DNA from 2 places in the Streptomyces sp. NPDC004266 genome. Region 2 is predicted to be linked to the other one. Evidence: predicted binding sites of a transcription regulator. Region 2 holds the regulator's gene; the other holds the start of a gene.

Region 1 (15,195 bases), on a different contig from region 2:
AGGCCCTCGCCGGGCTCCCGGTCGTCGGCGCGGGCGCCCGCCTCTACCCCGAGGCCTTCCCGGACGCCCGCGACCCCGAGCACCAGTCGGCCGCCGCGCTCGCCGGGCTCGCCGCCGAGCGGCTCGCGGCCGGCGGGGACGGCTTCCTCGACCCGCTGCCGATGTACCTGCGGCGCCCCGACGCGCAGGTGCCGAAGAACTACAAGGTGGTCACCCCCAAGTGAGCGCCGCCGTGACCGGGGCCGTGCTGCGCGAGATGCGCTGGTGGGACATCGAGCCCGTGCTCGCGCTCGAAGCCGAGCTGTTCCCCGAGGACGCCTGGTCCGAGGGGATGTTCTGGTCGGAGCTCGCGCACGCCAGGGGACCGCGGGCCACCCGTCACTACGTGGTGGCGGAGGACCCCGCCGACGGCCGTCTCGTCGGATACGCCGGGCTCGCCGCCGCCGGCGGGCTCGGCGACGTGCAGACGATCGCCGTCTCCCGCGACCAGTGGGGCACGGGCCTCGGCGCCCGGCTCCTCACCGACCTGCTCAAGGAAGCCACCGCCTTCGAGTGCGAGGAGGTCCTCCTCGAAGTGCGCGTGGACAACACCCGGGCCCAGAAGCTCTACGAGCGCTTCGGCTTCGAGCCCATCGGTTTCCGGCGCGGCTACTACCAGCCGGGCAATGTCGACGCGCTCGTGATGCGACTGATCGTTCAAGGAACTGGGACTGAGATCTGATGGCTGCTGACGAACCGCTGGTACTCGGCATCGAGACCTCCTGCGACGAGACCGGCGTCGGCATCGTCCACGGGACCACGCTCCTCGCCGACGCCGTCGCCTCCAGCGTCGACACCCACGCCCGCTTCGGCGGCGTCGTGCCCGAGATCGCCTCCCGCGCCCACCTGGAGGCCATGGTCCCGACGATCGAGCGCGCCCTGAAGACGGCCGGGATCTCCGCGAGGGACCTCGACGGCATCGCCGTCACCGCCGGACCCGGCCTCGCGGGCGCCCTGCTCGTCGGCGTCTCCGCCGCCAAGGCGTACGCCTACGCCCTGGGCAAGCCGCTCTACGGCGTCAACCACCTGGCCTCGCACATCTGCGTCGACCAGCTGGAGCACGGCAAGCTGCCCGAGCCGACGATGGCCCTGCTCGTCTCCGGCGGGCACTCCTCGCTGCTGCTCTCCACCGACATCACCTCCGACGTGCGGCCGATGGGCGCCACCATCGACGACGCGGCCGGCGAGGCCTTCGACAAGATCGCCCGCGTCCTCGACCTCGGCTTCCCGGGCGGCCCGGTCATCGACCGGCTCGCCAAGGAGGGCGACCCCGGGGCGATCGCCTTCCCGCGCGGCCTCAGCGGCTCCCGCGACCCCGCCTACGACTTCTCCTTCTCCGGCCTCAAGACCGCCGTGGCCCGCTGGATCGAGGCCAAGCGGGCGGCCGGCGAGGACGTGCCCGTACGGGACGTCGCCGCGTCCTTCCAGGAGGCGGTCGTCGACGTGCTCACCCGCAAGGCCGTCCGGGCCTGCAAGGACGAGGGCGTCGACCACCTGATGATCGGCGGCGGCGTCGCCGCCAACTCGCGGCTGCGGGCCCTCGCCCAGGAGCGCTGCGAGCGCGCCGGGATCCGGCTGCGGGTGCCCCGGCCGGGCCTGTGCACGGACAACGGCGCGATGGTCGCGGCCCTCGGCTCCGAGATGGTCGCCCGGGGCAGGGCGGCCTCCGACCTGGAGCTGTCGGCGGACTCGTCCCTGCCGGTGACGGACCCCCACGTGCCGGGCCACTCCCACGACCACGACCACGTGCACGAGGTCAGCAAGGAGAACCTGTACTCGTGAGGCTCACGCTCATGTGGGAGGCCAGGGCCGCCCAGGGCCGGGGCGCCGAGCTCCTGGAGTGGGCGCGGGCCCAGGTCCTCGCCCGTGAGCCGGTCCGCCGGGAGCTCTTCCGGGCCCCGCAGGACCGGGTCCTCGTCCTCACCTGGTGGGAGGCGGAGGCCTTCGACGCGGAGCTGCCCGAGCTGCCGGAGCCGGACGCGGAACTGATCAGCCGTCCGGTCCACCGCTGGCGCTTCGAATCGGTCGAATAAGCGGGGATCGAGCAACCTTTCGAGCCTCTCGGGCATCCCACAGCGCGTGAAGAAGACGATCGCGCTGTGGGCGGCCCTGACCACCGTCGCCCTCCTGGTGACCGGCTGCACGGTGGAGGAGCCCGCCGCCGCCCAGACCCCCGCCCCGGCGAGGACGACCGCCCCCGCGGCCGCACACGAGGCCCCCGAAGCCCCGGGAGCCGCCGCTGCCGCCGCGTACCGGAGATGGGGCCTGAAGCCCTTCGCCGCCCCGCCCGCCCCGCCGGCGGTCAAGCCCGTGGCCCGCGCGGCCGGCGGACCGGTGCCCGTCATCAGCGAGATACCCACCCGCGAGAAGATCGTCTTCATCACGATCGACGACGGGGCCGAGAAGGACCCCGAGTTCGTCACGATGATGAAGGACCTGAAGGTCCCCTTCACGATGTTCCTCACGGACGCCGCCATCCGCGCCGACTACCGGTACTTCGCGCCGCTCGTCGCCCAGGGCCACGGCCTCGCCAACCACACCCTCACCCACCCGAACCTGCGCACCCTCTCCCCGGAGGCCCAGCGCCGGGAGATCTGCGGCCAGCAGACGAGGCTGAAGCAGCGGTACGGCACGACCCCGCGGCTCTTCCGGCCGCCGTACGGCAACTGGAACGAGGCCACGCGCGCGGCGGCGGGGGAGTGCGGCCTCGACGCGATCGTGCTGTGGCGCGAGTCCATGCAGATCAAGAACATGCAGTACCAGCGCGGCGACCGGAAGCTGCACCCCGGCGACATCATCCTGGCCCACTTCCGGGGCCCGTCCGAGCTCAAGGGCCGGACGATGACCGAGACGACGGCGACGCTGCTGCGGAAGATCCAGGAGCAGGGGTTCACGGTGGCGCGCCTGGAGGACTACGTCTGAGAAGTTCTCCGGGCGCGGTGTCGATGCGGACGGATCCCGTTCGACGTATGTGTGGACGGCGGGGAACGGCCCCGCCCACCGCACACCGAGGAGTCGTCATGCCCCGCTTCCTGTCCCTCGTCCGCATCGAGGAGAACACCATCGACATGGAGAGCGCCGACCCCGGCTTCGAGGAGCGCATGGGCGCCCTCTTCGAGGAGATCACCAAGGCCGGCGCCATGGTGGACACCGCCGGGCTGAGGCCGACCGCCGAGGCCACCCGGATCAGCTGGTCGGACGGGAAGCTGTCGTTCACCGACGGCCCGTTCACCGAGACCAAGGAGGTCGTCGGCGGCTACGCGATGCTCCAGTGCAAGGACATGGCCGAGGCGGTCGAGTGGGGGAAGCGGTTCCTGGCCGTCCACCCGCCGCACTGGAAGGTCGGCCTGGAGGTCCGCGAGGTCGAGGAGATGCCGGAGGGCTGATCCGCACTGTGCTGTCATGTGAGACGTGACGGTGGAGAGCACGCTGGAGACGGTCTTCCGGATGGAGTCGGCGCGGATCATCGCCACGGTGACGCGGATCGTCCGGGACGTCGGCATCGCCGAGGAGCTCGCCCAGGACGCGCTCGTCTCCGCCCTGGAGCAGTGGCCGCGGTCGGGCGTCCCGGACAGCCCGGGAGCCTGGCTGACGGCCGCCGCGAAGCACCGTGCCGTCGACCTCGTGCGGCGCCGCGAGACGTACGCCCGGAAGCTCGCCGAGGTGGGCCGGACGCTCGACGAGGCGTCGTACGACCCCGAGCCGTCCGGCCCCGGGGACATCGACGACGACGTGCTCCGGCTCGTCTTCACCACCTGCCACCCGGTGCTCTCCGCCGACGCCCGCGCGGCGCTCACGCTGCGGCTCGTCGGCGGTCTGCGGACGGACGAGATCGCCCGCGCGTTCCTCGTGCCCGAGGCGACGGTCGCGGCGCGGATCACCCGCGCCAAGCGGACGCTCGCGAGGACGGGCGTGGAGTTCGAGGTGCCGTACGGCCGGGAGCGGGCGGCCCGCCTCGGCTCCGTCCTGGAGGTCGTCTACCTGATCTTCAACGAGGGGTACGCGGCGACCGCCGGCGACGACCTGCTCCGCCCCGGCCTGTGCGAGGACGCCCTGCGGCTCGCCCGGGGCCTGGCCGCCCTGATGCCGGGGGAGGGCGAGGCGCACGGCCTCTGCGCGCTCCTCGAACTCCAGGCCTCCCGCACCCCCGCCCGCACCGGCCCCGACGGGCTGCCGGTGCTCCTCGCCGAACAGAACCGCAGCCGCTGGAACCGGCTCCTCGTGCGCCGCGGGTACGCCGCCCTCGCCCGCGCCGGGGACGGCCGCGCCTACGGGCCGTACGCCCTCCAGGCCGCGATCGCCGCCTGCCACGCGCGGGCCGCCTCGTACGAGGAGACGGACTGGGCGACCATCGCCGCGCTCTACGGACGGCTCGGCACCCTCACGCCCTCCCCGGTGGTCGAGCTGAACCGCGCGGTCGCCGTGTCGATGACCGAGGGCCCCGCCGCGGCCCTGGCCCTCGTCGACGCCCTCGCCGGCGAACCGTCCCTCGCCCGCTACCACTTGCTCCCGAGCGTCCGGGGCGACCTGCTCGCCCGGCTCGGCCGGACGGAGGAGGCCCGCGCGGAGTTCGAACGCGCGGCCGCGCTCACGAGGAACGAGAGCGAGCGGGAACTGCTGCGGGGCCGGGCCCGGAAGTCGGGCCGGGCGTAGGGGAGTCGGGCCGGGCGTGGGCGAGTCGGGCCGGGTACGGGGGAGCCGGGCCGGGTGCGGGGGAGCCGGCGGCGGCGGGGTCCGCGCCGAGGAGATCCAGGGGGCGTCCGGCCCTTCCGGCGAGGCGCGCCTTAGGGTGCTGGGCATGTCCCCGCGCACCCCGCTCCCTCCTCCGCCCCCGCCCGCCGAACTCCGGAGCTGGCCCGACCGGGAGGCACGGCTCGCCGACCGGGCGCTGGCGCTCGACGAACTCGGCAGGCGGCTGCTCGGCGGCGGGCGGCTCGCGCTGTTCCTGCTCTGGTTCCTCCTGCTCGAACTGGGCTGGGCGCTGATCGGCGTGCTGCTCACCGCGATCGGCGCGCCGCTCGTCGACCCGATGACGGCGATGCTCGGGCTCTTCGCGGCGGTCCCCGGCATCGGGATCCTCGTCCCGGCCGTCTGGCTGACCGTCCGTAGCCTGCGGCGCGACCGGACCGTCCGTGAGCGCCTCGTGCTGTGGGCGGCCCTCGACCGGCACGGTCCGACGGACGCCCGGCTGCGCGCCCCCGTCCTCAGCGTCTGCTGGCTGCTGCTGTCCTTCGCGATGTGCGGGACGGGTCTCTGGCTGGGCTTCGCGGTCCCGGCGGGCGCCGGTCGGGACGACGGCTACGGCCTGGTCGCGTACGGCATGGGCGCCGCCCTGATCCTCTGGGTCACGGGGCTGACCGGCCTGGCGAAGGCCGTGGGCCACTACCGCTTCGCCGTGCGGCTCACCGCCCACCGCCCGCGGGCCGGCCGATCAGCATCGTCGGGGCTCCCGCGACCCGAGTGAGCAGCACCGTCGCGGCGTTGGGGCCCTTCGGCTTCACCTTGCGGCGGATCTCCTCGGGTTCGACCGCCGAGCCGCGCTTCTTCACGGTGAGGGTGCCGACCTCGCGCTCCCGCAGCAGCGCCTTCAACTTCTTCAGGTTGAAGGGGAGTTCGTCGGTGATCTCGTACGCGGCGGCGTACGGCGTGGGGACGAGCGCGTCCGCCGTCACGTACGCGATGGTCTCGTCGATCAGACCGCCGTCCAGCTCCTGGGCCACCTCGGCGACCAGGTGCGCGCGGATCACGGCGCCGTCCGGCTCGTACAGATAGCGGCCGACCGGGCGGACCGCCGGGTCCGGCAGCCCCCGGCCCGTCAGGGTGGTCCCGGAGGGCAGCAGCGTGGCCCGGCGGGCGCCCGGCTCCGTGCCGAACCAGAGCACGGCCTCCTTGACGTCCCCGCCGTCCGAGATCCACTCGGCCTCGGCCTCCTCGGGCACGGCCTCGTGCGGGATCCCCGGGGCGATCTTGAGCGCGGCGCGCGGGGCCTTGCGGGCCGCCTCGACCGCCCAGGAAAGCGGCGGGGAGTACGCCTCGGGGTCGAAGATCCTGCCCCGGCCGCCGCGCCGCGCCGGGTCGACGAAGACGGCGTCGTACGGGCTGGTGTCGATCTCGGTGACGTCCGCGCACCGGACCTCGATCAGCTCCGCGAGGCCGAGCGCCGCCGCGTTGGCCCGGACCGCCTCGGCGGTCAGCGGGTCCCGGTCGACGGCGAGGACGGAGATCCCGGCGCGGGCCAGCGCGATCGCGTCGCCGCCGATCCCGGAGCAGAGGTCCGCGACGCTGCCCACGCCCAGCGCCTTCAGCCGCGCCGCCCGGTACGCGCCGACCGAGGCGCGGGTCGACTGCTCGACGCCGTTGGGCGTGAAGTACATCCGGTACGCGTCCTCGGCGCCGAACTTCGCCACCGCCCGCTGCCGCAGCCGCGCCTGGCCGAGGGCCGCGCTGACGAGTTCGGCGGGGTGGTCGCGGCGCAGCCGGGAGGCGACCGCCAGCTCCTGGGCGGGGTCGTAGTCGCGCAGGGCGGCGAGGAGCGCCTGCCCCTCGGGGGTGAGCAGGGCGGCGAAGGAGGCGAGGTCGGTCACCCGTCCCATTCTGGGCCCTGGGGGGCTGTGGGCCGGCCGGGGGACGGTGGGCGCGGCACGGCGGTGTCGTGACCCGGAAGGAGCCCTCGCGCTGACAGGATGCGGCGCCATGCAGCTCGTACGACAAAAGGACTGGATGATGGCAAAAGGTGTGCACCGCTCCCGCCGGACGCTCGGGGCGGCGCTCGCCGTGGCCGCCCTCGCCTCCGCCGCCACGGCCTGCTCCGGCGGTGCCGAACCCGAGCGCGGCGCACCCGCACCCGCCCCCGCCGCCGCCGGGCAGCAGGCCCCGGCCGCCCGCGCCCTCGACGCGTACGTCGAGAGGGTCCGCGCCAAGCGCGCCGCCCGCGTGCTCGCCGCCAGGAAATGGGGCCTCGCCAAACCCCCGCTCGAAGCCCCCGCCCCGCCCGCGGTCAAACCGAGGATCACCACCCGCAAGGGCTTCGAGACGGACGGCGAGGGGCTGCCGCCCGTCTTCACCACCGTGCCCACCAAGCAGAAGGTCGTCTTCCTGACGATCGACGACGGCGCGGAGAAGGACCCCCGGCTGCTCGCGATGATGAAGGAACTGCGCATCCCCTACAGCGCCTTCCTCAGCGACTACGTCGTCAAGGACGACTACGGCTACTTCGCGAAGATGCAGAAGTCGCAGGAGTCCGGCGTCTCCCTGCACAACCACACCCTCCACCACCGCTACCTGCCCGCCCTCTCGTACGGCGAGCAGAAGCGCGAGATCTGCGGCATGCAGGACGTCATCCAGAAGCAGTTCGGCAAGCGGCCCCCGCTCTTCCGCCCGCCGTACGGCAACTACAACGAGGACACCCTGCGCGCCGCCAAGAGCTGCGGCGTCAAGGCCGTCCCGCTCTGGGCCGCCGAGGCCTTCCCCGACCACATGGAGTGGCGCGAGTGGGACCGGGACCTGCACCCCGGCGACATCGTGCTCACCCATTTCCGGGGCAAGGAGGACTGGAAGGGCACCATGCCGGACATGATCCGCCGTGTGATGAACGTGATCACGTCCAAGGGGTACGCGGTGGCGAAACTCGAGGACTACGTATGAGGTGGGTCGCCGCCCTCGCCGTGACCGGAGCGCTCCTCGCCCTCCCGGCCTGCGCCTCCTCGGTCGACCCGATCGAGCGGCTCGGCCGGAAGGCCGCGGAGCGGGTGAACCCCCGCCCCTCGCCGGTCCGGCACGCACGGGCGGCGGTGGACGCGAAGCGCTGCGAAGGGGCCCGGGCGCCCCGTGCGGTCACGCCACGGAGCGATGAATTGGCACTCCGCTTGACCGAGTGCTAATCGCGGTCATAGTCTCGGCTCTGGCACTCCCCACTGGAGAGTGCCAACACAGCGACGGGCAGGTCCGGCACCCGCGACGACGGATCCACCTGGTCGCCACCTCAGACAGTTAACCCCGTGAGATCTCCGAAGGGGGAGGTCGGATCGTGACGACCACCAGCTCCAAGGTTGCCATCAAGCCGCTCGAGGACCGCATCGTGGTCCAGCCGCTCGACGCCGAGCAGACCACCGCCTCTGGCCTGGTCATTCCGGACACCGCCAAGGAGAAGCCCCAGGAGGGCGTCGTCCTGGCCGTGGGCCCGGGCCGCTTCGAGAACGGCGAGCGTCTGCCGCTCGACGTCAAGACCGGCGACATCGTGCTGTACAGCAAGTACGGCGGCACCGAGGTGAAGTACAACGGCGAGGAGTACCTCGTCCTCTCGGCTCGCGACGTGCTCGCGATCGTCGAGAAGTAATTCTCCGAAGTACCGAAGTACCTGAAGCAGATGCTTTGAGCTGCGCCCCGAGGCCCCTTTCCCAGGCGCCCCGGGGCGCGGTTCGTTCCACCCGAATCCGAGAGGGCTGAACCGCTCCCATGGCGAAGATCCTGAAGTTCGACGAGGACGCCCGTCGCGCCCTTGAGCGCGGCGTCAACAAGCTTGCCGACACGGTGAAGGTGACGATCGGCCCCAAGGGCCGCAACGTCGTCATCGACAAGAAGTTCGGCGCCCCCACCATCACCAACGACGGTGTCACGATCGCCCGCGAGGTCGAGATCGAGGACCCGTACGAGAACCTCGGCGCCCAGCTCGTGAAGGAGGTGGCGACCAAGACCAACGACATCGCGGGTGACGGCACCACCACCGCCACCGTGCTCGCCCAGGCCCTGGTCCGCGAGGGTCTGCGCAACGTCGCCGCCGGCGCCTCCCCGGCCGCCCTGAAGAAGGGCATCGACGCCGCCGTCAAGGCCGTCTCCGAGGAGCTCCTCGCCACCGCGCGCCCGATCGAGGACAAGTCCGACATCGCCGCCGTCGCCGCGCTCTCCGCGCAGGACCAGCAGGTCGGCGAGCTCATCGCCGAGGCGATGGACAAGGTCGGCAAGGACGGTGTCATCACCGTCGAGGAGTCCAACACCTTCGGCCTGGAGCTCGACTTCACCGAGGGCATGGCCTTCGACAAGGGCTACCTGTCCCCGTACATGGTGACCGACCAGGAGCGCATGGAGGCCGTCCTCGACGACCCGTACATCCTGATCAACCAGGGCAAGATCTCCTCGATCCAGGACCTGCTGCCCATCCTGGAGAAGGTCATCCAGGCCGGCGCCAGCAAGCCGCTCCTGATCATCGCCGAGGACGTCGAGGGCGAGGCCCTCTCCACCCTCGTCGTCAACAAGATCCGTGGCACCTTCAACGCCGTGGCCGTCAAGGCCCCCGGCTTCGGTGACCGCCGCAAGGCGATGCTCGGCGACATGGCCACCCTCACCGGCGCCACCGTCATCGCCGAGGAGGTCGGCCTCAAGCTCGACCAGGCCGGTCTCGACGTGCTGGGCACCGCCCGCCGCGTGACCATCACCAAGGACGACACCACCATCGTCGACGGTGGCGGCAACTCCGAGGACGTCGCGGGCCGCGTCAACCAGATCAAGGCCGAGATCGAGTCCACGGACTCCGACTGGGACCGCGAGAAGCTCCAGGAGCGCCTCGCGAAGCTCGCCGGCGGCGTCTGCGTCATCAAGGTCGGCGCCGCCACCGAGGTGGAGCTGAAGGAGAAGAAGCACCGCCTGGAGGACGCCATCTCCGCGACCCGCGCCGCGGTCGAGGAGGGCATCGTCTCCGGTGGTGGCTCCGCGCTCGTCCACGCCGTCAAGGTCCTCGAGGGCAACCTCGACAAGACCGGCGACGAGGCCACCGGTGTCGCCGTCGTCCGCCGCGCCGCCGTCGAGCCGCTGCGCTGGATCGCCGAGAACGCCGGCCTCGAGGGCTACGTCATCACCTCGAAGGTGGCGGAGCTGGAGAAGGGCAACGGCTTCAACGCCGCCACCGGCGAGTACGGCGACCTGGTCAAGGCCGGCGTCATCGACCCGGTGAAGGTGACGCGCTCCGCCCTGGAGAACGCCGCCTCGATCGCCTCCCTCCTCCTCACCACCGAGACCCTCGTGGTGGAGAAGAAGGAAGAGGAGCCGGCGGACCACGGCCACGGCCACGGTCACGGCCACTCCCACTGAGGCGGCTGACCGACAGCTGAGGCCCGGTGCTCCCGTCGCGGGAGCACCGGGCCTCACCGCTTCCCTACGGCTCCACGGCGCCGAGCTGCCCCATGAGCCCGAGCATGTCGTACTGCCACCAGCCCTCGACGGCCTTGCCGTCCTCCCGGAACCGGTGGACGACCATCCCCGTCATGCTCACCTCCATCCCGGTCGGCTGGATGCCCATGAAGTCGCCGACATGGGTGCCCTTCCAGGTCCAGCGCGTGCAGACCCGGTCGCCGTCGGCGATCTGGTCCTCGACGGTGAAGCCGAAGTCGAACGCCGCCCGCCACATCTCGGCCTCGCGCCGCAGCGCGTCCATGCCGACCGTGTCGGTCGGGTTGCTCGGATCGTGGTCGTGGTACCCCTCGGCGAACACCTCGTCCAGCGGCGGGAGCTCCCCCGGCTCCGAGAGCAGCTCGAAGAACCGGCGGGAGGCCGCCTTGTACATCTGCTCGTCCCGGACCACGTCCAGGTCGGTGAAGGTCGGCATCTCGTCACAGAGCGCGACCATCTCGCGGAAGATCCGGTCGGTCTCGGGGAGCTGCGAATTCCGCATGGCCACGTCGTACGAGGGGAACTCGACGATCTCCACGACGTGGGAGGCGTCGGAACGGTCCTTGCCGACGATGCTGTGCGTCGCGGTCCGCTTGCCCTTGGTCTGCTCGACCCACCGGTCCATGAGCCGGTTCAGGTCCTCGACCCGGCTCGTCTTGCAGTCGATGATCTGCACGAATGTCATGACGCCTCCCGGCCCAGGTAGGACCTTTCCAGTTTAGGTCGGGGCGCGGGAGATGCCCTGGCAGCATGGGAACGTGGAGCGGGGGATCAGCGTCGACAACGGCGCGGGGAACGTGGTGATCGGCGACGGCAACGTGGTGGTGCCCGGCACCGGGGCGTGGCCGCCGGTCCGATCGGCTTACCGCGAACGGGTCGCGATCGGCGCACCGCCCGAACTCGTCGACAGGGAAGCCGAACTGGCGGAGCTCGCCGACTTCTGCCTGACGGGACGGGGCTGTCTGTGGTGGCGTGCCGACGCATGGGCCGGGAAGACCGCCCTGATGGCGTGGTTCGCCCTCCATCCGCCGGCGGGCGTACGCATCGTTCCCTTCCTCGTCACCGGCCGCTGGGCCGCCCAGAGCGACAGCACCGCGTACGTGGACGTCGTCCTGGAGCAGCTCGCCGAACTGGCCGGGCAGGGACTGCCGGCGCTGCTCACCCCCGCCACCAGGGAGGCCCACCTCCTGGGCCTGTACGACGCGGCGAACCGCGCCTGCGCCGAGCGCGGCGAGCGGCTCGTCCTCCTCGTCGACGGCCTCGACGAGGACCGGGGCGTGACGACGGGCCCCGACGCCCACTCGATCGCCGCCCTCCTCCCGTACGGCCTTCCGGTCGTCGTCGCCGGTCGCCTCAACCCGCCGCTCCCGCCCGACGTCCCCGAGGACCATCCGCTCCGGACCTCCGTGACCGTACGGATCCTCAGCCCGTCCCCGGCCGCCCGCGTCGTCCGCTCCGAGGCGGAGCGCGAGCTCAAGGGCCTGCGGAGCGCCCGGGGACTCCCGAGCGACCTGCTCGGTCTCCTCACGGCCGCGGGCGGCGGCCTCACGGCGGACGACCTCGCGGAGCTGACCGGGGAGGATCCCTACGAGGTCAGGGACCTCCTGCGCACGAGCGCCGGCCGCACGTTCGCACGGGTCGGTGACGCGTACCTCCTCGCCCACGAGGAGCTGCAGAACCTGGCGACGGAGATGGTCGGGCCGCGGGAACTGGGCCGGTACCGGGACCTCGTGCACACGTGGGCGGAGAAGTGGAGGTCCCGGGGTTGGCCGGAGGACACTCCCGCGTACCTGCTGCGCGGCTGGTTCCCCGTGCTGCGGGCGTGCGGTGACCTGGAGCGGATGGTGGGGTGCGCGCTGGACCGGCCCCGGCGCGACCGGCTCCTCGCCGCGACGGGCGGCGACCGGGCGGCCCTGACGGAGATCGAGACGACGGAAGCCGCTCTCGTCGACGCGGGCGTGCCCGACCTCCTCGACGTCCTGCGTCTCGTGATGGCCCGCGAGGAGCTCGTGGGCCGGAGCGACCGGATCCCGCCGACGCTGCCGTGGGCCTGGGCCAAGCTGGGCCGTTTCCACCGGGCGGAGGGTCTCGCCCGCAGCATCGTCAGTGACGACTGGCGGGCACGGGCGCTGGTGGACACGGCGGAGCAGCTCCACGACGCCGGGCACCCGTCCGACGCCGCCGCCCTGCTGGCCGCCGCGCGGGACGCCGCGATCCTGTGCGACAACGCGTTCGACGACGAGCGGGAGCGGTCGCTCGAAGCGGTCGCCCGTGGCTGGGCCCGCGTCGGCCTGCACGACGAGGCCGTCGAGACCGCTCGTCTGGTGGAGCACCCGTGGAGGAGGGCGGAGCTGCTCTGCGAGGTGTCCCGTACCGGTGTGGGGGCGGCGGGCGCGTGCGACCGGATCGTCGCCCTCAGCCGGGCCGAAGAGGACGCGACGGCACGGGCGTTGCTGCTGGCCACGGCCGCCGCGGGACGCGTGGGGCGGGGGGACGTCGAGGGGGCCCTGCGGCTCGCGGAGGAGGCGGGGCCCGAAGGCGAGATCCTGCCGTTGGCCCACATCGCCTCGGCCCTGCTGCGGGCCGGTGACGGGCGGGCGGCCGGGATCCTGGACCGCGTGGACGCGGCGGTGCGCCCGTCACCCGTTCTCGTCGGTGTGGTCGGAGCGTTGGCGGAGGGCGGTGAGTACGGTCGGGCGGTGGCGGCTGCGGAGCTGTTCGACGAACCGGAGCAGCGCGGCTGGTCGCTGCGCGATGTGGTCGCCGCTCTGGTGGCCGCCGGGCAGGGGGACCGGGCTCGCGCGCTCGCCGAGGATATCGAGGACTCGGAGGCCAGGGGGGCCGCGCTGCGTGAGGTCGTGACCGGTCTCGCCGCCGATCCCGCGGCCGCCGGGGAGCTCGCCCGGTCCATCGAGGACATCGGCGAGAGGGAGCGTGCCCTGCGCATCGTGGTGGAGGCGCTGGCGGAGGCGGGCGAGTTCGACCGGGCGGAGGCCCTCGCGCGGGGGTGCGCCCCGTTCGTCACGTTGTCCCGGGAACCGCTGGGTGTCGTCGTCGAGGCGCTGGCACGCTCCGGCGACCTGTGCCGAGCGCGTGACCTCGCGATCGACGTGCCGTACGGCAAGGGTGGATTCGCACTGGTACGCGGTGTGGTGGCGGGCTGCCTCGACGGCGGTGGGCGGCCCGAGGACGTCGCCGCGGCGGCGGAGCTCGTGGCGGAGGTGGAGTCCGGGGTCAGGGCGGATTCCCGGCCCGGGAGCCTCGACCTGTTCCATGCGGCGCTCGCGCTGGCGGAGGAGGGCTTCGTCGATCCGGCCCGTGATCTGCTGCGCGGTTTCGAGGGCTGGATGCAGCTGGCGGAGAGTCTCGACGAGGACGGACCCGACCCCATCGGCTGGAAGGTCCGCGCGGCTCCGGCGGTCGAAGCCCTGGTGCTGCTCGGGGAGTACGACCGTGTCCGCACCGCGCTGAGGGGGCTCACGCTTCTGCCCTCGACCTACGCGGCGGTGGCGAACTCGGTGCGGCGCCTCTCCCGCCGAGGACAGTTCGCGCAGGCCGAGGCGGTCGCGGAAGCCCTGGAGGAGGCCGAGCGGGAGCACCTGTGGAGCGTCCTGGCCGAGGGGGCCGCCGATCACGGGGACCCGGCGGCGGCGGAGTCGTACGCACGGCGCGTCGGCCCCGCGCACGAGCGGGTCGCCGCCTGGACCGCGGCCGCGGCGGCCTGGGCGAAGGCGGGGGAGGCGGAGCGGGCCGGAACCTGTCTGGACGAAGGGCTGCTCCACTACGAACCGGGCCCCTACGCCTTCACGGCCGTCCCGGGCATCGTCCGCGCCTTCTTCGCGCTGGGAGCGGAGGAGCAGGGGGACGCCCTGCTCGCGGACATCGCCGCCCGTGCGACGGACACGTCCCACTGGATGACCTCCGTGCTCCTCACGCAGACCGTTCACGGCCTCGTGGCGGCGGGCGCGTACGACCGCGCGCGCGGCTTCGTCCGGTCCCTCCCGGACGAGGACGGCGTCCTCCACGTGTGGATCACACTCGTCATGGCCCTTGCTGAGGCCGGGGAGCGCGACAGGGCGGCTGCCGAGATCCGGTCCAGGGGACTGCCCGACGACACGGAGGGCGTCGGCGGGATGCCGTTCGGGCTCGGCAGACTGGTACGGGTCGTCGATCCCGCACGCGGGCGGGTGCTGCTCGCGCGGCTCCTTCGGCAGCACGACCTCCAGGACCTCCTCGGCGACGTCCTCCATCTCGAGCCCGCCGCTGCTCTCCTGGTCGCCGAGACGTGCCTGCCCGGTTCTGCGGAGCGGGTCCGGACCCCCGGCGCGTCCTGAGGGGGCCCGGAAGGCCGTTACGCCGAGCGCTGGAGGTCCGAGGCCCGCACCTCCTCCGCGAACGGCTTGCCGAGGGCGTAGCGCGCCACCTCCTCGATCGCCTGGTCCGCCATGCGGTGGAGTTCATTGCCGAGGGAGCCGGCGACGTGGGGGGTGAGGAGGACGTTCGGGAGGGTCCAGAGCGGGGAGTCGGGCGGGGGGAGTTCCGGGTCCGTCACGTCGAGGATCGCGTGGAGGCGGCCCGAGACCAGGTGGGGGAGGAGGGCCTCCTCGTCGATCAGGGAGCCCCGCGCCGTGTTGATCAGGGTCACCCCGTCCGGCATCGCCGCCAGCTGCGCCGCGCCGATCATGTGGTGCGTGGAGGGGAGTTGCGGCGCGTGCACCGAGACGATCGTGCTGCGGGCGCAGAGTTCGTCGAGGCCGACGAGTTCGGTGCCGGGCGGCGCGGCCGTCACGTACGGGTCGTACAGCAGGATCTCGAAGTCGAAGGGGCGGAGGAGTTCGAGGACCCGGCGGCCGATGCGGGAGGCGCCGACGACGCCGATCGTGCGGCGGTGGTTGCCCCAGGTGGTGGACTCCTCCAGCCAGGCGTGGTCGGTGCGCAGTTCGGCGTACCGCTGGGCCGAGCGGAGGACCTGTTTTCCGGCGAAGAGGATGGCCG
Region 2 (15,195 bases):
GTGTCGACGACGAAGACGGGTGCGGTCATGAGGCGCTCCTGGGGGCGAGCCCGGAAAGGTCGGAGAGGGCGGTGTCGAGTTCGGCGGCCAGCACCTCGACCAGCTGCCCGGCGGGGAGCTCCCGGGCGAGGCGGTGGCCCTGGCCGGCCCACAGGGCCATGCCCTGGGCGTCGCCGGCGGCAGCGGCGGCCTTGCGGAGCGGGGCGGTGAGGTGGTGGATCTCGGGGTAGGCGGCGGGGGCGTACGGCCCGTGCTCGCGCATGAAGCGGTTGACGAGGCCGCGTGCCGGGCGCCCCGAGAAGGCCCGGGTGAGGGCGGTCCGGGTGAAGAGCGGGTCCGTCAGGGCCTGCTTGTGCAGCGGGTGGGCGCCCGACTCGGGGCAGGGGAGGAAGGCGGTGCCGAGCTGGGCGGCGTCGGCCCCGGCGGCGAGGACGGCCGCGATCTGCGCACCGCGCATGATGCCGCCGGCGGCGACGATCGGCAGCGCGACGGCCTCCCGGACCTGGGTGACGAGGGTGAGGAGCCCGGTCCCGGGAGCGCCCTCGTCGGACGGGTCGTCGCGGTACGTGCCCTGGTGTCCGCCGGCCTCGACGCCCTGGACGCAGACGGCGTCGGCGCCGGCCCGCTGCGCGGCGAGGGCCTCGTCGGCGGAGGTGACGGTGACGATCGTGTACGTGCCGACGCGGTCGAAGGCGTGGAAGGTCTCCTTCGCCGGACAGCCGAAGGTGAAGGAGACGACGGGGACCGGGTCCTCCAGGAGGATGGCCAGCTTGGCGTCGTAGGCGTCGTCGCGGGAGTCGTCGGTCTCGCCGAGGGGGGTGTCGTACCAGGTGGCCTCGCCCGCGAGCTGGTGGCGGTAGACCTCGACGGCGGCGGGGTCGGCGGGCCGCCCGTCCTGCGGCATGAAGAGGTTGACCCCGAAGGGGCGCGCGGTGAGCCCGCGCACCCGCTTGATCTCCTGGTACAGGCCTCCGGCCGTCTTGTACCCGGCGGCGAGGAAGCCGAGCGCCCCGGCCTCGCAGACGGCTCCGACGAGCTCGGGACAGGAGGCGCCACCCGCCATGGGGGCCTGCACGATCGGGAACCGAGAGAGATCGTTCAGTGCGGTGGTGGACATACGGGCATCGTGTCATGCCCGTACGGAGCGGTAGGAAAAGGGGCGGCACCGGAGTGCCGCCCCTTCCTCAGGCCTACCGCCCGTCGAACGCGTCCTTGAGCCGCGAGAACAACCCCTGCTGCCCCGGCTGACCGTGCCGACCCGGGGGACGACCCCCGGAACCCCCGGCCGAGCGCCTACCGCCCGTTGAACGCGTCCTTGAGCCGCGAGAACAACCCCTGCTGCCCCGGCTGACCGTGCCGACCCGGGGGACGACCCCCGGAACCCCCGGCCGAGCGCCTACCGCCCGTTGAACGCGTCCTTGAGCCGCGAGAACAACCCCTGCTGCCCCGGCTGGAACTGCCCCGTGGGCCGCTCCTCGCCGCGCAGCTTGGCCAGTTCGCGCAGGAGGCGCTCCTGCTCCGCGTCGAGCTTGCTCGGGGTCGTCACCTCGACGTGCACGATCAGGTCGCCGCGGCCGTTGCCCCGCAGGTGCGTGACGCCGCGCCCGTGCAGCGGGATCGACTGGCCGGACTGCGTGCCCGGCCGGATGTCGATCTCCTCGACGCCGTCGAGGGTCTGCAGCGGCACCTTGGTGCCGAGCGCGCCCGCCGTCATCGGGATGGTGACCGTGCAGTGCAGGTCGTCGCCGCGCCGCTGGAAGACCTCGTGCGGGGTCTCGTGGATCTCGACGTACAGGTCGCCGGCGGGACCGCCGCCGGGGCCGACCTCGCCCTCGCCCGCGAGCTGGATGCGGGTGCCGTTGTCGACACCGGCCGGGATCTTGACCGTGAGCGTGCGGCGGGACCGCACCCGCCCGTCGCCGGCGCACTCGGGGCACGGGGTGGGCACGACCGTGCCGAAGCCCTGGCACTGCGGGCAGGGGCGGGAGGTCATGACCTGGCCGAGGAAGGACCGCGTGACCTGGGAGACCTCGCCGCGGCCGCGGCACATGTCACAGGTCTGCGCGGAGGTGCCGGGCGCGGCGCCCTCACCCGAACAGGTGGTGCAGACGACGGCCGTGTCGACCTGGATGTCCTTGGTGGTGCCGAAGGCCGCCTCGTTGAGGTCGATCTCCAGGCGGATCATGGCGTCCTGGCCGCGGCGGGTGCGCGAGCGCGGGCCGCGCTGCGAGGCCGTGCCGAAGAAGGCGTCCATGATGTCGGAGAAGTTGCCGAAGCCACCCGCTCCGAAGCCGCCGCCCGCACCGGCGCCGCCGGAGGCCGAGAGCGGGTCGCCGCCGAGGTCGTAGACCTGCTTCTTCTGCGGGTCCGAGAGGACCTCGTAGGCGGCGTTGATCTCCTTGAAGCGCTCTTGCGTCTTCGGATCGGGATTGACGTCCGGGTGCAGCTCGCGCGCGAGCCTCCGGAAGGCCTTCTTGATCTCGTCCTGGGACGCGTCGCGGCGCACGCCGAGTACGGCGTAGTAGTCCGTGGCCACTTACGACTCCGCCAGGATCTGTCCGACGTAACGTGCCACTGCGCGTACCGCTCCCATCGTTCCGGGGTAGTCCATGCGGGTCGGTCCGACCACGCCGAGTTTGGCGACTGCCTCGCCGCCCGAACCGTAGCCGACCGAGACGACGGACGTGGAGCTCAGCCCCTCGTGGGCGTTCTCGTGCCCGATGCGTACGGTCATGCCCGATTCCTTGGCCTCGCCGAGCAGCTTGAGGAGCACGACCTGCTCCTCCAGGGCTTCCAGGACGGGCCTGATCATCAGGGGGAAGTCGTGTCCGAAGCGGGCGAGATTGGCGGTGCCGCCGATCATCAGCCGCTCCTCGTGCTCCTCGACGAGGGTTTCGAGGAGGGTCGCGAGCACGGTGGAGACCGTGGCGCGGTCCTCGGCCTCCTCGAAGGACTCGGGGAGGTCCTGCACCAGCTGCGGCACGTCGGCGAACCGGCGGCCGACGACCCGGCTGTTGAGCCGGGCCCGCAGGTCGGCGAGCGAGGTCTCGCCGAAGGGCGCGGGGCAGTCGACGACGCGCTGCTCGACCCGGCCGGTGTCCGTGATGAGGACGAGCATCAGGCGGGCGGGGGCCAGCGAGAGCAGCTCCACGTGCCGGACGGTCGAGCGGGTCAGCGAGGGGTACTGGACGACGGCGACCTGGCGGGTCAGCTGGGCGAGCAGTCGTACCGTACGCCCGACGACGTCGTCGAGGTCGACGGCTCCGTCGAGGAAGTTGTGGATGGCCCGCCGCTCGGGCGTCGACAGCGGCTTGACGCCGGCGAGCCGGTCGACGAAGAGCCGGTAGCCCTTGTCGGTGGGGATGCGCCCGGCGCTCGTGTGGGGCTGGGCGATGTACCCCTCGTCCTCCAGGACGGCCATGTCGTTGCGCACGGTGGCGGGCGACACGCCGAGCTTGTGGCGCTCGGTGAGCGCCTTGGAGCCGACCGGCTCCTCCGTCCCGACGTAGTCCTGGACGATGGCACGCAGGACCTCGAGCCTGCGTTCGCTGAGCATCGTGGCGCACCTCCAGCTGTCGACGTCGTTCCGGTTGCTCCGCTTTTGGCACTCGCCCTGTCCGAGTGCCAGCGATCCCCCGGTCAGTGTACGGCGGCGGGCATCGCTCCTGGCAAGGAGGCGGCGCCCGCACCGGTTAGCGTCGCCTCATGGAGACGGATTGGGAAGCGTACGGATGGGAGCGTCTCGAGGACGGGGTGGGCCGGCGACGGCTGCCCGGCTGGGACGCCACGGTGGGGCTGGTCCTGGGCACACGGGCGGTCCTGCTGTACGACACGGGGTCCACGCTCGCGGAGGGCGCCGAGCTGCGCGCACAGGTGGCGGCGCTCACGGGCGGCCGAAAGGTGACGCACATCGCACTCAGCCACCCCCACTTCGACCACGTCCTCGGCACGGCGGCCTTCGCCGGGGCGGAGGTCTTCGGCGCGGTGGGCTCGGACGACCTCATGAACGGCGCCAGGGCCCGGGAGGAGCTGTACGGGGACGCGGTACGGCAGGGGGTCGATCCGCGGGCGGCGAGGGAGGCGGCGGACGTCCTGGTGGCCCCCCGGCACCTGGTCACGGGCGAGTGGACGCTCGACCTGGGCGGCCGCCAGGTCCTCCTGGCGAACGTGGGCCCCGGCCACACGGGCCACGACCTGGCGCTCTGCGTCCCGGGCCCGCGCGAGATCGTCTTCTGCGGCGACCTGGTGGAGGAGTCGGGCGAGCCGCAGGCCGGCCCGGACGCGATCCCGTCCCGCTGGCCCGACGCCCTGGACCGGCTGCTCGCCCTGGGCGGCGAGGAGGCGGCGTACGTGCCGGGGCACGGGGCGGTGGTGGACGCCGCGTTCGTCCGGGCGCAGCGCGATGAACTGGCACGCCGCTTCGGCGTGGCATAACGTCGCCCGAATGCGTGGCCGCGTCCAGGATCTGACGCCGCCTCGGCCGCGCGTCCACGGAGGAGACGGAACTGAGCCCATGCGTAGCTACAACCCGGACCTGACGCCGCCCTGGAAGAAGTCGGCGCCCGTCCCGGAGATCCCGGCGGAGCGCGACCTGGTCGTCGAGGAGGTCGCCACGGGCTTCTGCGGGGCGGTGATCCGCTGCGAGGCGGGCACCGTGACCCTGGAGGACCGCTTCGGCAAGCACCGGGTCTTCCCGCTGGAACCGCGCGGCTTCCTCCTGGAGGGCAAGGTCGTGACCCTGGTCCGCCCGGCGTCGGGCGGACCGGTGCGCCCCACCCGCACGGCCTCCGGCTCGATCGCGGTCCCGGGCGCACGCGCGCGCGTGGCACGTGCGGGCCGGATCTACGTCGAAGGCCGCCACGACGCGGAGCTCGTGGAGCGGGTCTGGGGCGACGACCTGCGGATCGAGGGCGTGGTCGTGGAGTACCTGGAGGGCGTCGACGACCTGCCGGCGATCGTCGCGGAGTTCGCCCCGGGGCCGGACGCCCGGCTCGGCGTCCTGGTGGACCACCTGGTCCCGGGCTCGAAGGAGTCGAGGATCGCCGCGCAGGTGACCTCACCGGACGTCCTGGTCGTCGGCCACCCGTACATCGACGTCTGGGAGGCGGTGAAACCGTCCTCCCTGGGCATCCCGGCCTGGCCGGCGGTCCCCCGCGGCCAGGACTGGAAGACGGGCGTCTGCCGCGCCCTCGGCTGGCCCTCGGACAACACGGGCGCGGTCTGGCAGGCGATCCTCAAGCGCGTCCACTCCTACAAGGACCTGGAGCCGGAGCTGCTGGGCCGGGTGGAGGAACTGATCGACTTCGTGACGGCACCGTAGCGCGGGCGGCGGTGCGCGGCCCCGGGGAGCAGCCTCCCCGGGCCCCGGGCCCTCGACCCGCACGCGGACCGACGTCCCGGGACAGGGGTGTCCCGGCGTCTCGGGACTACGGATCCGCGCCACGCCGGACGGGGCCGTGCGAGCGTGGCGGAGTCCTCACCGGCGCCGCCCTTCCGCCGCGCCGCCACCGTCACGTCATCCGGAGGAATCCGTGTTCTCCCACCCCGCATTCACGAGGGCCGCACTGCTCGTGTCCGCCACCGCTGTCGCCGTGACGGGCCTGGCGGGCACCGCCAGTGCCCGCCCGGGCGCCCCCTACCTCTCGTACGGCAGCCAGGGCGAGGGCGTGAAGTGCGTCCAGATCGCGGTGAACTGGGCCAACGCCTACCCCGTCACCCTGGCCGAGGACGGCATCTGGGGCGAGCGGACGCAGTGGGGCGTGGTCGCCTTCCAGCGCTGGAAGCTGGGTGACTCCCAGGCGGACGGCATCGTCGGGCCCAACACCGGCGACAAGATGCTGGAGACCCTGCGGGCGTACAACCCGGAGACGGCGAACTACTGCTACCGCTACCTGCCGAGCCACTGACACCCCCGGGCGTGCCCACCGCCCCGGGGGCACGCCGGGCGGGGGCACGCCCGGCGCCCGGGGCACGCCGGGCAGGGGCCCCGGGGCACGCCGGGCCCACCTCCGCGAGGCTCTCTTCGCCCCCTGGGCCCTGTCCGGGCCCTGATCCGCCGGACAGGCCGTGGCCCTGGCCCTGGTCCTGGTCCTGGTCCTGGCGTCCTAATCCACCAGGTCCCGCACCACCGCGTCCGCCAGCAGCCGTCCCCGCAGCGTCAGGACCGCCCGCCCCGCCTCGTACGACGCGGGGTCGAGCAGCTCCTCCCCCAGCGCCTTCCGCGACGCCGCGAGTCCCGCCGGCTTGAGGATCGACAGCTCGACGCCCTCCCGCAGCCGCAGCTCCAGGAGGATCCGCTCCACCCGCCGGTCCTCCTCCGCGAGGATCTCCCGGCCGGCGCCGGGCGACCGGCCCTCCGCCAGCGCCGCCGCGTACGCGCCGGGGTGCTTCACGTTCCACCAGCGGACGCCGCCCACGTGCGAGTGCGCCCCCGGGCCGGCCCCCCACCAGTCGGCGCCGCGCCAGTACAGCTCGTTGTGGAGGCAGCGTCCGGCCTCGGAGGTGGCCCAGTTGGACACCTCGTACCAGGAGAAGCCCGCCTCCTCGAAGGCCGCGTCCGCGATCAGGTAGCGGTCGGCGTGGACGTCGTCGTCGGTCATGGGCACCTCGCCGCGCCGGATGCGCCGGGCGAGCTGCGTGCCCTCCTCGACGATCAGGGCGTAGGCGCTCACGTGGTCGGGGCCGGCGCCGATCGCCGCTTCCAGCGAGGCCCGCCAGTCGTCGTCGGACTCGCCGGGCGTGCCGTAGATGAGGTCGAGGTTGACGTGCTCGAACCCGGCGGCCCGCGCCTCGCCGACGCACGCCTCGGGCCGCCCCGGGGTGTGCGTGCGGTCGAGGATCTTCAGGACGTGCTGCCGGGCGCTCTGCATGCCGAAGGAGATCCGGTTGAAACCCCCCTCCCGCAGCTCGGCGAGATAGGCGGGGTCCACGGACTCCGGATTCGCCTCCGTCGTCACCTCGGCGTCGTCCGCGAGCCCGAACTCGTCCCGGACGGCGCCGAGCATCCGCACGAGGTCCCCGGCGGCGAGGAGCGTCGGGGTGCCGCCGCCGACGAAGACGGTCCGCACGGGCCGGGGGTCGTCGCCGAGGACCTTCCGGGCGAGGCGGATCTCCTCGACGACCTGGTCGGCGTAGTTGTCGCGGGAGGCGAGCACCCCGCCCGTACCGCGCAGCTCGCTCGCCGTGTACGTGTTGAAGTCGCAGTAGCCGCAGCGGGTCGCGCAGTACGGCACGTGCAGGTAGAACCCGAGCGGCCGCTCCCCGGCCCCTTCGAGGGCGTGCGGGGGCAGCGCCCCGTCGTCGGGAACGGACTCACCATCGGGCAGTACGGAAGGCATGAGCCCCATTGTCCCGTACTGCCCGGGTGAAGGTCCCGCGTCGTCGCTCAGGCCTCCCGCGACCCCGCGTACATCTCCTCGATGAGGTCCTTGTACTCCCGCTCGACGACCGGCCGCTTCAGCTTCAGGGACGGGGTGAGCTCGCCGTGCTCGATGTCGAGGTCGCGCGGCAGCAGACGGAACTTCTTGATCGTCTGCCAGCGCTGGAGGCCCTCGTTGAGCCGGTCGACGTAGCCCTGGATCAGCTTCTCGGTCCGCGGGTCGGCGACGACCTCCGCGTACGACTTGCCACCGAGGTCGTGCTCGGCGGCCCAGCCGAGGAGGGAGGGCTCGTCGAGGGCGATGAGGGCGGTGCAGAAGTTCCGGTCGGCGCCGTGGACGAGGATGTTCGAGACGAACGGGCAGACGGCCTTGAACTGGCCCTCGACCTCGGCCGGCGCGATGTACTTGCCGCCGGACGTCTTGATCAGGTCCTTCTTCCGGTCGGTGATCCGGAGGTAGCCGTCGGCGGACAGCTCGCCGATGTCGCCGGTGTGGAACCAGCCGTCGGACTCCAGGACCTCGGAGGTCTTCTCCGGCAGGCCGTGGTAGCCCTCCATGATGCCGGGGCCGCGCAGCAGGATCTCGCCGTCGTCGGCGATCCGGACCTCGGTGCCGGGGAGCGGCTTGCCGACGGTGCCGGTGCGGTAGGCCTCGCCCGGGTTGACGAAGGAGGCGGCGGAGGACTCGGTGAGGCCGTAGCCCTCCAGGATGTGGATGCCGGCGCCGGCGAAGAAGTAGCCGATCTCGGGGGCGAGGGCGGCCGAGCCGGAGACGCAGGCGCGCAGGTTGCCGCCGAAGGCCTCGCGGATCTTGGCGTAGACGAGCGCGTCGGCGACCTTGTGCTTCGCGGAGAGGCCGAAGGGCGCGGAGGCGGTGCCGGTGCGGCGGAAGTTGTCCTGGGTGGCCTTGGCGTACTCGCGGGCGACGTCGGCCGCCCACTGGAAGATCTTGTACTTGGCGCCGCCGCCCGCGCGGGCCTTGGCCGCGACCCCGTTGTAGACCTTCTCGAAGATGCGGGGCACGGCCGCCATGTAGGTCGGCTGGACGACCGGCAGGTTCTCGATGATCTTGTCGACGCGGCCGTCGACGGCGGTGACGTGACCGACCTCGATCTGGCCCGAGGTGAGGACCTTGCCGAAGACGTGGGCGAGCGGCAGCCACAGGTACTGGACGTCGTCCTGGGTGACGAGGCCGGTGGCGGCGATGGCCTTGGCCATGTACGACCAGTTGTCGTGCGGGAGGCGGACGCCCTTGGGGCGGCCGGTGGTGCCGGAGGTGTAGATGAGGGTGGCGAGCTGCGTGGAGGTGATCGCCGCGACCCGCTCCTTGACCGCCTCGGGGTGCTCCACCAGATGGGCCTTGCCCCGCGCCTCGAGCTCGGCGAGCGTGAGGACGAACTCGCCGTCGCTCTCCACGCCGGTGGCGTCGATGACGACCACGTGGTGGAGGTTCGGCAGCTCGGCGCGGCGCTCGACGGCCTTGGCCAGCTGGGCCGCGTCCTCGGCGATGAGGACCCTCGACTCGGAGTCGGAGAGGATGAACGCCGACTCCTCGGCGTTGGTCTGCGGGTAGACCGTGGTGGTCGCGGCGCCCGCGCACATCACGCCGAGGTCGGAGAGGATCCACTCCACCCGGGTGGAGGAGGCGAGGGCGACGCGCTCCTCGGCCTGGACGCCGAGGTCGACGAGGCCGGCGGCGATCGCGTAGACCCGCTCGGCGGCCTGCCCCCAGCTGAGCGACTTCCAGTCGTCCGGGCCGGCGCCGGAGGCGGCGGGGACCGGGTAGCGGTAGGCCTCCGCGTCCGGGGTCCGCTCGACGCGCTCAAGGAAGAGGGTCGCCACGGAGGGCGGCCGGTTCTCGATCTGGGTCTGTGTGTCGCTCACGACGTCCTCCGGGCGGCGGCGGTGCCTGCTGGTGGTTCGTAACTAACTGGCGAGTAACCTTCGAGCCGGGATCAGAGTAAAGGCCCGAGGACCGGCGCGTAAGGCCCTGCAGGGCGTCGCTTCATAACGAACGGGCCCACCCGGGCTACGGCGAACGGGCCCACGCGCACCTGGCGCGTGGGCCCGTTCGTTGCACGGGGCAGCTACTGCGGACGCCCCGACTACTTCTTCTTGCCGGAGGACTCGTCGCTCGACAGGACGGCGATGAAGGCCTCCTGCGGCACCTCCACCGAGCCGACCATCTTCATGCGCTTCTTGCCTTCCTTCTGCTTCTCCAGCAGCTTCCGCTTACGGGAGATGTCACCGCCGTAGCACTTGGCGAGGACGTCCTTCCGGATGGCGCGGATGGTCTCGCGGGCGATGACCCGGGAGCCGATGGCGGCCTGGATCGGCACCTCGAAGGCCTGCCGGGGGATGAGCTCGCGCAGCTTCGCGACGAGCCGGACACCGTAGGCGTACGCGGCGTCCTTGTGGGTGACGGCCGAGAAGGCGTCCACCTTGTCGCCGTGCAGCAGGATGTCGACCTTGACCAGGCTGGAGGCCTGCTCGCCGGTGGGCTCGTAGTCGAGGGAGGCGTAACCGCGCGTCTTGGACTTCAGCTGGTCGAAGAAGTCGAAGACGATCTCGGCGAGGGGCAGGGTGTAGCGGATCTCGACCCGGTCCTCGGAGAGGTAGTCCATGCCGATCAGGGTGCCGCGACGGGTCTGGCAGAGCTCCATGATCGCGCCGATGAACTCGCTCGGGGCGAGGATCGTGGCGCGCACGACGGGCTCGAACACGTCGCTGATCTTGCCCTCGGGGAACTCGCTCGGGTTCGTGACCGTGTGCTCGCTGCCGTCCTCCATGACCACGCGGTAGACCACGTTGGGGGCGGTGGCGATCAGGTCGAGCCCGAACTCGCGCTCCAGCCGCTCACGGATCACGTCGAGGTGGAGGAGGCCGAGGAAGCCGACGCGGAAGCCGAAGCCGAGGGCGGCGGAGGTCTCCGGCTCGTAGACCAGCGCGGCGTCGTTGAGCTGGAGCTTGTCGAGGGCCTCGCGGAGGTCCGGGTACTCCGAGCCGTCCAGCGGGTAGAGGCCCGAGAAGACCATCGGCTTCGGGTCCTTGTAACCGCCGAGGGGTTCGGTGGCACCCTGGTTCAGGGAGGTGATCGTGTCACCGACCTTGGACTGGCGGACGTCCTTCACACCGGTGATGAGGTAGCCCACCTCGCCGACGCCGAGACCGTCGGACGAGGTCATCTCGGGCGAGGAGACGCCGATCTCCAGGAGCTCGTGGGTGGCGCCGGTCGACATCATCCGGATGCGCTCGCGCTTGTTGAGCTGTCCGTCGACGACACGCACATAGGTCACGACGCCCCGGTACGAGTCGTACACGGAGTCGAAGATCATCGCGCGGGCGGGCGCGTCGGCGACGCCGACCGGGGCCGGGATGTCCTGCACGACGCGGTCGAGCAGCGCCTCGACGCCCATGCCCGTCTTCGCGGAGACCTTGAGGACGTCCTCCGGCTGGCAGCCGATGAGGTTGGCCAGCTCGTCGGCGAACTTCTCGGGCTGGGCGGCCGGCAGGTCGATCTTGTTGAGGACCGGGACGATCGTGAGGTCGTTCTCCATCGCGAGGTACAGGTTCGCGAGGGTCTGCGCCTCGATGCCCTGTGCCGCGTCCACGAGCAGGATCGTGCCCTCGCAGGCGGCCAGCGAGCGCGAGACCTCATAGGTGAAGTCGACGTGCCCGGGGGTGTCGATCATGTTCAGGATGTGCGTGTTGCCCTGGGCCGGCCCCTCGGTCGGCGCCCACGGCAGCCGGACCGCCTGGGACTTGATCGTGATGCCCCGCTCCCGCTCGATGTCCATGCGGTCGAGATACTGGGCACGCATCTGCCGCTGGTCGACCACACCGGTCAGCTGGAGCATCCGGTCGGCAAGCGTGGACTTGCCGTGGTCGATGTGCGCGATGATGCAGAAGTTGCGGATCAGAGCCGGGTCGGTACGGCTCGGCTCGGGCACGTTGGTAGGAGTCGCGGGCACGCAGGGATCTCGTCTCGGGCGATGTTCAGAACGGATACGTAGAGACCATGGTCCCATGCCCGGCGCCCGGCGCCCGGTTTGGGCGGCCCCGAGGGTGGCTGATAGTGTGGACAGCCGTGTCTCGCATGCCCTCTCAGCTGCGGGGCGCGTCCAGAAGGAACATCGAACCTGTAAAGGCTCTTTTCGTGGCGAACATCAAGTCCCAGATCAAGCGGAACAAGACGAACGAGAAGGCGCGCCTGCGCAACAAGGCCGTCAAGTCCTCGCTCAAGACCGCGATCCGCAAGGCCCGTGAGGCTGTCGCCGCCGGCGACCTCGAGAAGGCCACCGTTGCCACTCGCGCCGCCTCGCGTCAGCTCGACAAGGCTGTCTCGAAGGGTGTCATCCACAAGAACGCCGCCGCCAACAAGAAGTCGGCTCTGGCGCTCAAGGTTGCCTCCCTCCAGGGCTGAGCTCTGATGTGATCGGCCGTACGGGAACCAGCGGGCCCTCTACCCCGCTCCCGCCCGGCCACCCAGGACTCGCACGCGGACGCGTTCGCCACGCGTGTGCGAGCCCACCCGCACCAACGCCGAAGGCCCCGCCGCCTCCTTCCCCAGGAGCGCCGGGGCCTTCGCCGTACCCGGCCGACCCCGAACGAGCCACCACGAAGACCCCACGAGCCCGAAGCCACCACAGGACCGCCAGGCACCGCGCGCCCGGCGGAACCCACGACCGGTGGCGCGAAGCCACCGCAGGAGCGCCAGGCACCGCGCGCCCGGCGACACCCGGGACCGGTGGCACGAAGCCACCGCAGGGCTACCGGGTACCGCGTGCCCGGCAGGGTCGGAACCGGCACCGCGAAGCCACCGCGGGACTACCGGGTACCGCGCGCCCGGCGGGAGCCGGAACCGGTGGCGCGAAGCCACTACAGGGCTGCCCGCCCCTGTGTACTCGGCGGGCCCCGAGGGCAGCGCCACGAAACCAGCCGCAGCGCCCCCGGCAGCACGAGGTCTGCGGCGCAGAGCCACCACCCGGCTGCCAGGCCCCGCCTACCCCACGGGCCCCGGAGCCCACGGCGCGAAGCCGACGCAGGGCTACCAGCCCCTGTGCATCCGGCGGGACCCGGAACCGGTGGCGCCAAGCCACCGCGGGACTACCGGACGCCGCGCGCCCGGCGGGAGCCGGAACCGGTGGCGCGAAGCGCGGCCGCCACCGTCAGGCCCTGAGTCGGCGGCGCGGAACGGCCGTGGCGCCGAGCGGTACGAGCCGGCGGGGTCCGGAGCCGGCGGTGCCAAGCTGCCGCGGCGCGGCCGTCAAGGGCCGGGGGCGGCGGCGCGAAGCTGCCGTCCGGCCGTGGGGTCCGGCGGGGTCGGGGGCGGAGCCCCCGGAAGACAGGACCTCACGCCCCACCGGCCCCCGGCAGGGTTTCGGGAAGGGGCGGGGTGGGGGAACCGCTCGCGCACCCGCCACGAACCGCCCCGCACCACTCACCCCGGGCCCCACGGACCCGCCCCGCCTCAGCCCCGCCGCATCCTCGCCGCCCGCGCCACCGCGACCACCGCCTTCTCCAGGGCGTACTCCGGGTCGTCGCCCCCGCCCTTCACCCCCGCGTCCGCCTCGGCGATCGCCCGCAGGGCCAGCGACACCCCGTCCGGGGTCCAGCCGCGCATCTGCTGCCGCACGCGGTCGATCTTCCAGGGCGGCATGCCCAGCTCCCGCGCCAGGTCGGCCGGCCGCCCGCCCCGCGCCGAGGAGAGCTTGCCGATCGCCCGTACGCCCTGCGCCAGCGCGCTGGTGATGAGCACGGGCGCGACCCCGGTCGAGAGCGACCAGCGCAGGGCCTCCAGGGCCTCGGCCGCCCGCCCCTCGACGGCACGGTCCGCGACGTTGAAGGAGGAGGCCTCGGCGCGGCCCGTGTAGTAGCGCCCGACGACGGCCTCGTCGATCGTCCCGTCCACGTCGGACGTGAGCTGCGAGACGGCGGACGCGAGCTCCCGCAGATCGCTGCCGATCGAGTCCACGAGCGCCTGGCAGGCCTCGGGCGTGGCGGAACGGCCCAGCGCCCGGAACTCCTGCCGTACGAAGGTCAGCCGCTCCGCCGGCTTCGTCGTCTTCGGGCAGGCGACCTCCCGGGCCCCCGCCTTGCGCGCCGCGTCGAGCAGTCCCTTGCCCTTGGCGCCGCCGGCGTGGAGCAGGACGAGCGAGATGTCCTCGACGGGGTCGTCCAGGTACGCCTTGACGTCCTTGATCGTGTCGGCGGAGAGGTCCTGCGCGTTCCGCACGATCAGCACCTTGCGCTCGGCGAAGAGCGAGGGGCTGGTGAGCTCGGCCAGCGCCCCGGGCTGGAGCTGGTCGGGGGCGAGGTCGCGCACGTCCGTGTCGGCGTCGGCGGTCCGCGCGGCCGCCACCACCTCCTGGACGGCGCGGTCGAGGAGCAGGTCCTCCTGTCCCACGGCGAGCGTCACGGGGCCGAGGAGGTCGTCGGGGGAAGTCTTTCTGGTGGCCATCGCGATCCAGCATCCCACGGGCCGCTGACACCGGTGCCCGGGAAGGGGACGAGAATGACGGGGTGAGTGAACGACACGTACTGGTACTGCCCGACCGCGACGCCGCCGAGGAGGTCGCCGGGGAACTCCCCGACCGTTTCGGCGTGGCCGAGGAACCGCAGCTCGTACGGGACGCCCTGGCCGGGGAGGACGACGCCGAGGACGCGCAGTGGCTGGTGGTCGTCGAGGACCCGGACGCCCGCCTCGACCCGGCGGCGCTGGACGCGCTGGCCGCCGAGTACGAGGGCTGGCTGGAGGCCCCGTAGGACCGCCGGGTCCGCCCGTCAGCCCTTCTTGGGGACGATCTGGACGTCGAGCTCGATACTGATGCTGGACCCGACCGCCGCGATGCCCCGCGCGAGCAGCGTCTGCCAGGTGAGGGTGAAGTCCTCCCGGTGCAGTTCGGTGGTGGCCCGGCAGGCGCCCCGGGTCTCGCCCTCCAGGCCGTTCCCGAGGCCGAGGTACTGGGTGTCCAGGGTCACCGTGCGGCTCACTCCGTGGAGGGTGAGCGCTCCGGTGACGGCCCAGCGGCTGCCGCCCCGGTGGACGAAGCGCTCGCTGAAGAACTCCAGCGTCGGATAGGCGCCGACGTCGAGGAAGTCGCCGGAGCGCAGGTGGTCGTCGCGCATCCGCACCCCGGTGTCGATGGAGGCCGCGTCGATGACGACGTGCATCGCGGAGTGCTCCATGCGTTCGGCGATCCGGACCGCGCCCGCGAAGTCGTTGAACCGTCCGTGGATCCGGGCGAGGCCGATGTGGCGCGCCGTGAAGCCGATCTGCGAGTGCGCGGGGTCGATCTCCCAGTCGCCGGGCTCCGGGAGCTGGGGCTGGGGCGCGACCTGGAGCAGGACGTCGCCGAGGCCCCGGTGCTCGCCCTCGGCGACGAGGGCGCTGCCGTGGTAGGGCGTGTAGCCCTCGGAGGTGACGGCGACCCGGTACTCGCCCGCCGGTACGGTCGCGAGGACCGTGCCGTACGGGTCGGTCTCGCCTGCCAGGACCTTGCGGCCCGCCGTGTCGCTGACGACGAACTCGGCCTGCCGGACCGGTTCGTGCACGGGGTCGAGCACCCGGCAGCTGAGCACGCCTGCCGAGGAGGGGACGGAGAGGCCGGCGAGCGGGCCGCCGCGCGAGGCCCCCGCCGCCCGCTTCCCGAAGAGACGATCGAACATTCTTCACGCACCCCCGTGCGACTCATTCACTATGCAACGAAGTCGCATTCGATCACCGTTGGGGCGTTCGAGGCAAACGGGGCTGAGTGGAGGCAAGTGCCGTCAAGCGTTACCGAGGGTTCGAATCGGTCATTCCGCTTCGCACGGTC

What was found. The regulator HrcA, encoded in region 2, represses chaperone genes, less so after heat shock. The targets are predictions, from matches to a motif close to TTNGCACTCNGNNNNNCNGAGTGCNAA.
Region 1: the regulator HrcA is predicted to act here: its motif matches at 7,940-7,966, upstream of groES (co-chaperone GroES).

The regions. Positions count from the first base shown of each region.
Region 1 covers NZ_JBIAMM010000003.1:91,375-106,569, reverse strand. The annotation lists gene tsaB (tRNA (adenosine(37)-N6)-threonylcarbamoyltransferase complex dimerization subunit type 1 TsaB) at 1-224, shown strand, start outside; gene rimI (ribosomal protein S18-alanine N-acetyltransferase) at 257-721, shown strand; gene tsaD (tRNA (adenosine(37)-N6)-threonylcarbamoyltransferase complex transferase subunit TsaD) at 721-1,821, shown strand; gene ACFYUZ_RS08390 (hypothetical protein) at 1,818-2,072, shown strand; gene ACFYUZ_RS08385 (polysaccharide deacetylase family protein) at 2,119-2,961, shown strand; gene ACFYUZ_RS08380 (YciI family protein) at 3,060-3,425, shown strand; gene ACFYUZ_RS08375 (RNA polymerase sigma factor) at 3,487-4,692, shown strand; gene ACFYUZ_RS08370 (hypothetical protein) at 4,838-5,503, shown strand; gene ACFYUZ_RS08365 (SAM-dependent methyltransferase) at 5,442-6,632, opposite strand; gene ACFYUZ_RS08360 (polysaccharide deacetylase family protein) at 6,733-7,683, shown strand; gene ACFYUZ_RS08355 (hypothetical protein) at 7,680-7,919, shown strand; gene groES (co-chaperone GroES) at 8,066-8,374, shown strand; gene groL (chaperonin GroEL) at 8,494-10,122, shown strand; gene ACFYUZ_RS08340 (ester cyclase) at 10,187-10,885, opposite strand; gene ACFYUZ_RS08335 (hypothetical protein) at 10,938-14,534, shown strand; gene ACFYUZ_RS08330 (hydroxyacid dehydrogenase) at 14,552-15,195, opposite strand, start outside.
Region 2 covers NZ_JBIAMM010000001.1:212,832-228,026, reverse strand. The annotation lists gene ACFYUZ_RS00950 (16S rRNA (uracil(1498)-N(3))-methyltransferase) at 1-29, opposite strand, end outside; gene ACFYUZ_RS00945 (nitronate monooxygenase) at 26-1,117, opposite strand; gene dnaJ (molecular chaperone DnaJ) at 1,397-2,536, opposite strand; gene hrcA (heat-inducible transcriptional repressor HrcA) at 2,537-3,556, opposite strand; gene ACFYUZ_RS00930 (MBL fold metallo-hydrolase) at 3,706-4,434, shown strand; gene ACFYUZ_RS00925 (DUF3097 domain-containing protein) at 4,514-5,320, shown strand; gene ACFYUZ_RS00920 (peptidoglycan-binding protein) at 5,571-5,906, shown strand; gene hemW (radical SAM family heme chaperone HemW) at 6,105-7,337, opposite strand; gene ACFYUZ_RS00910 (AMP-dependent synthetase/ligase) at 7,385-9,262, opposite strand; gene lepA (translation elongation factor 4) at 9,484-11,349, opposite strand; gene rpsT (30S ribosomal protein S20) at 11,535-11,801, shown strand; gene holA (DNA polymerase III subunit delta) at 12,849-13,838, opposite strand; gene ACFYUZ_RS00890 (hypothetical protein) at 13,901-14,143, shown strand; gene ACFYUZ_RS00885 (YceI family protein) at 14,162-15,046, opposite strand; gene ACFYUZ_RS00880 (arylamine N-acetyltransferase) at 15,156-15,195, opposite strand, start outside.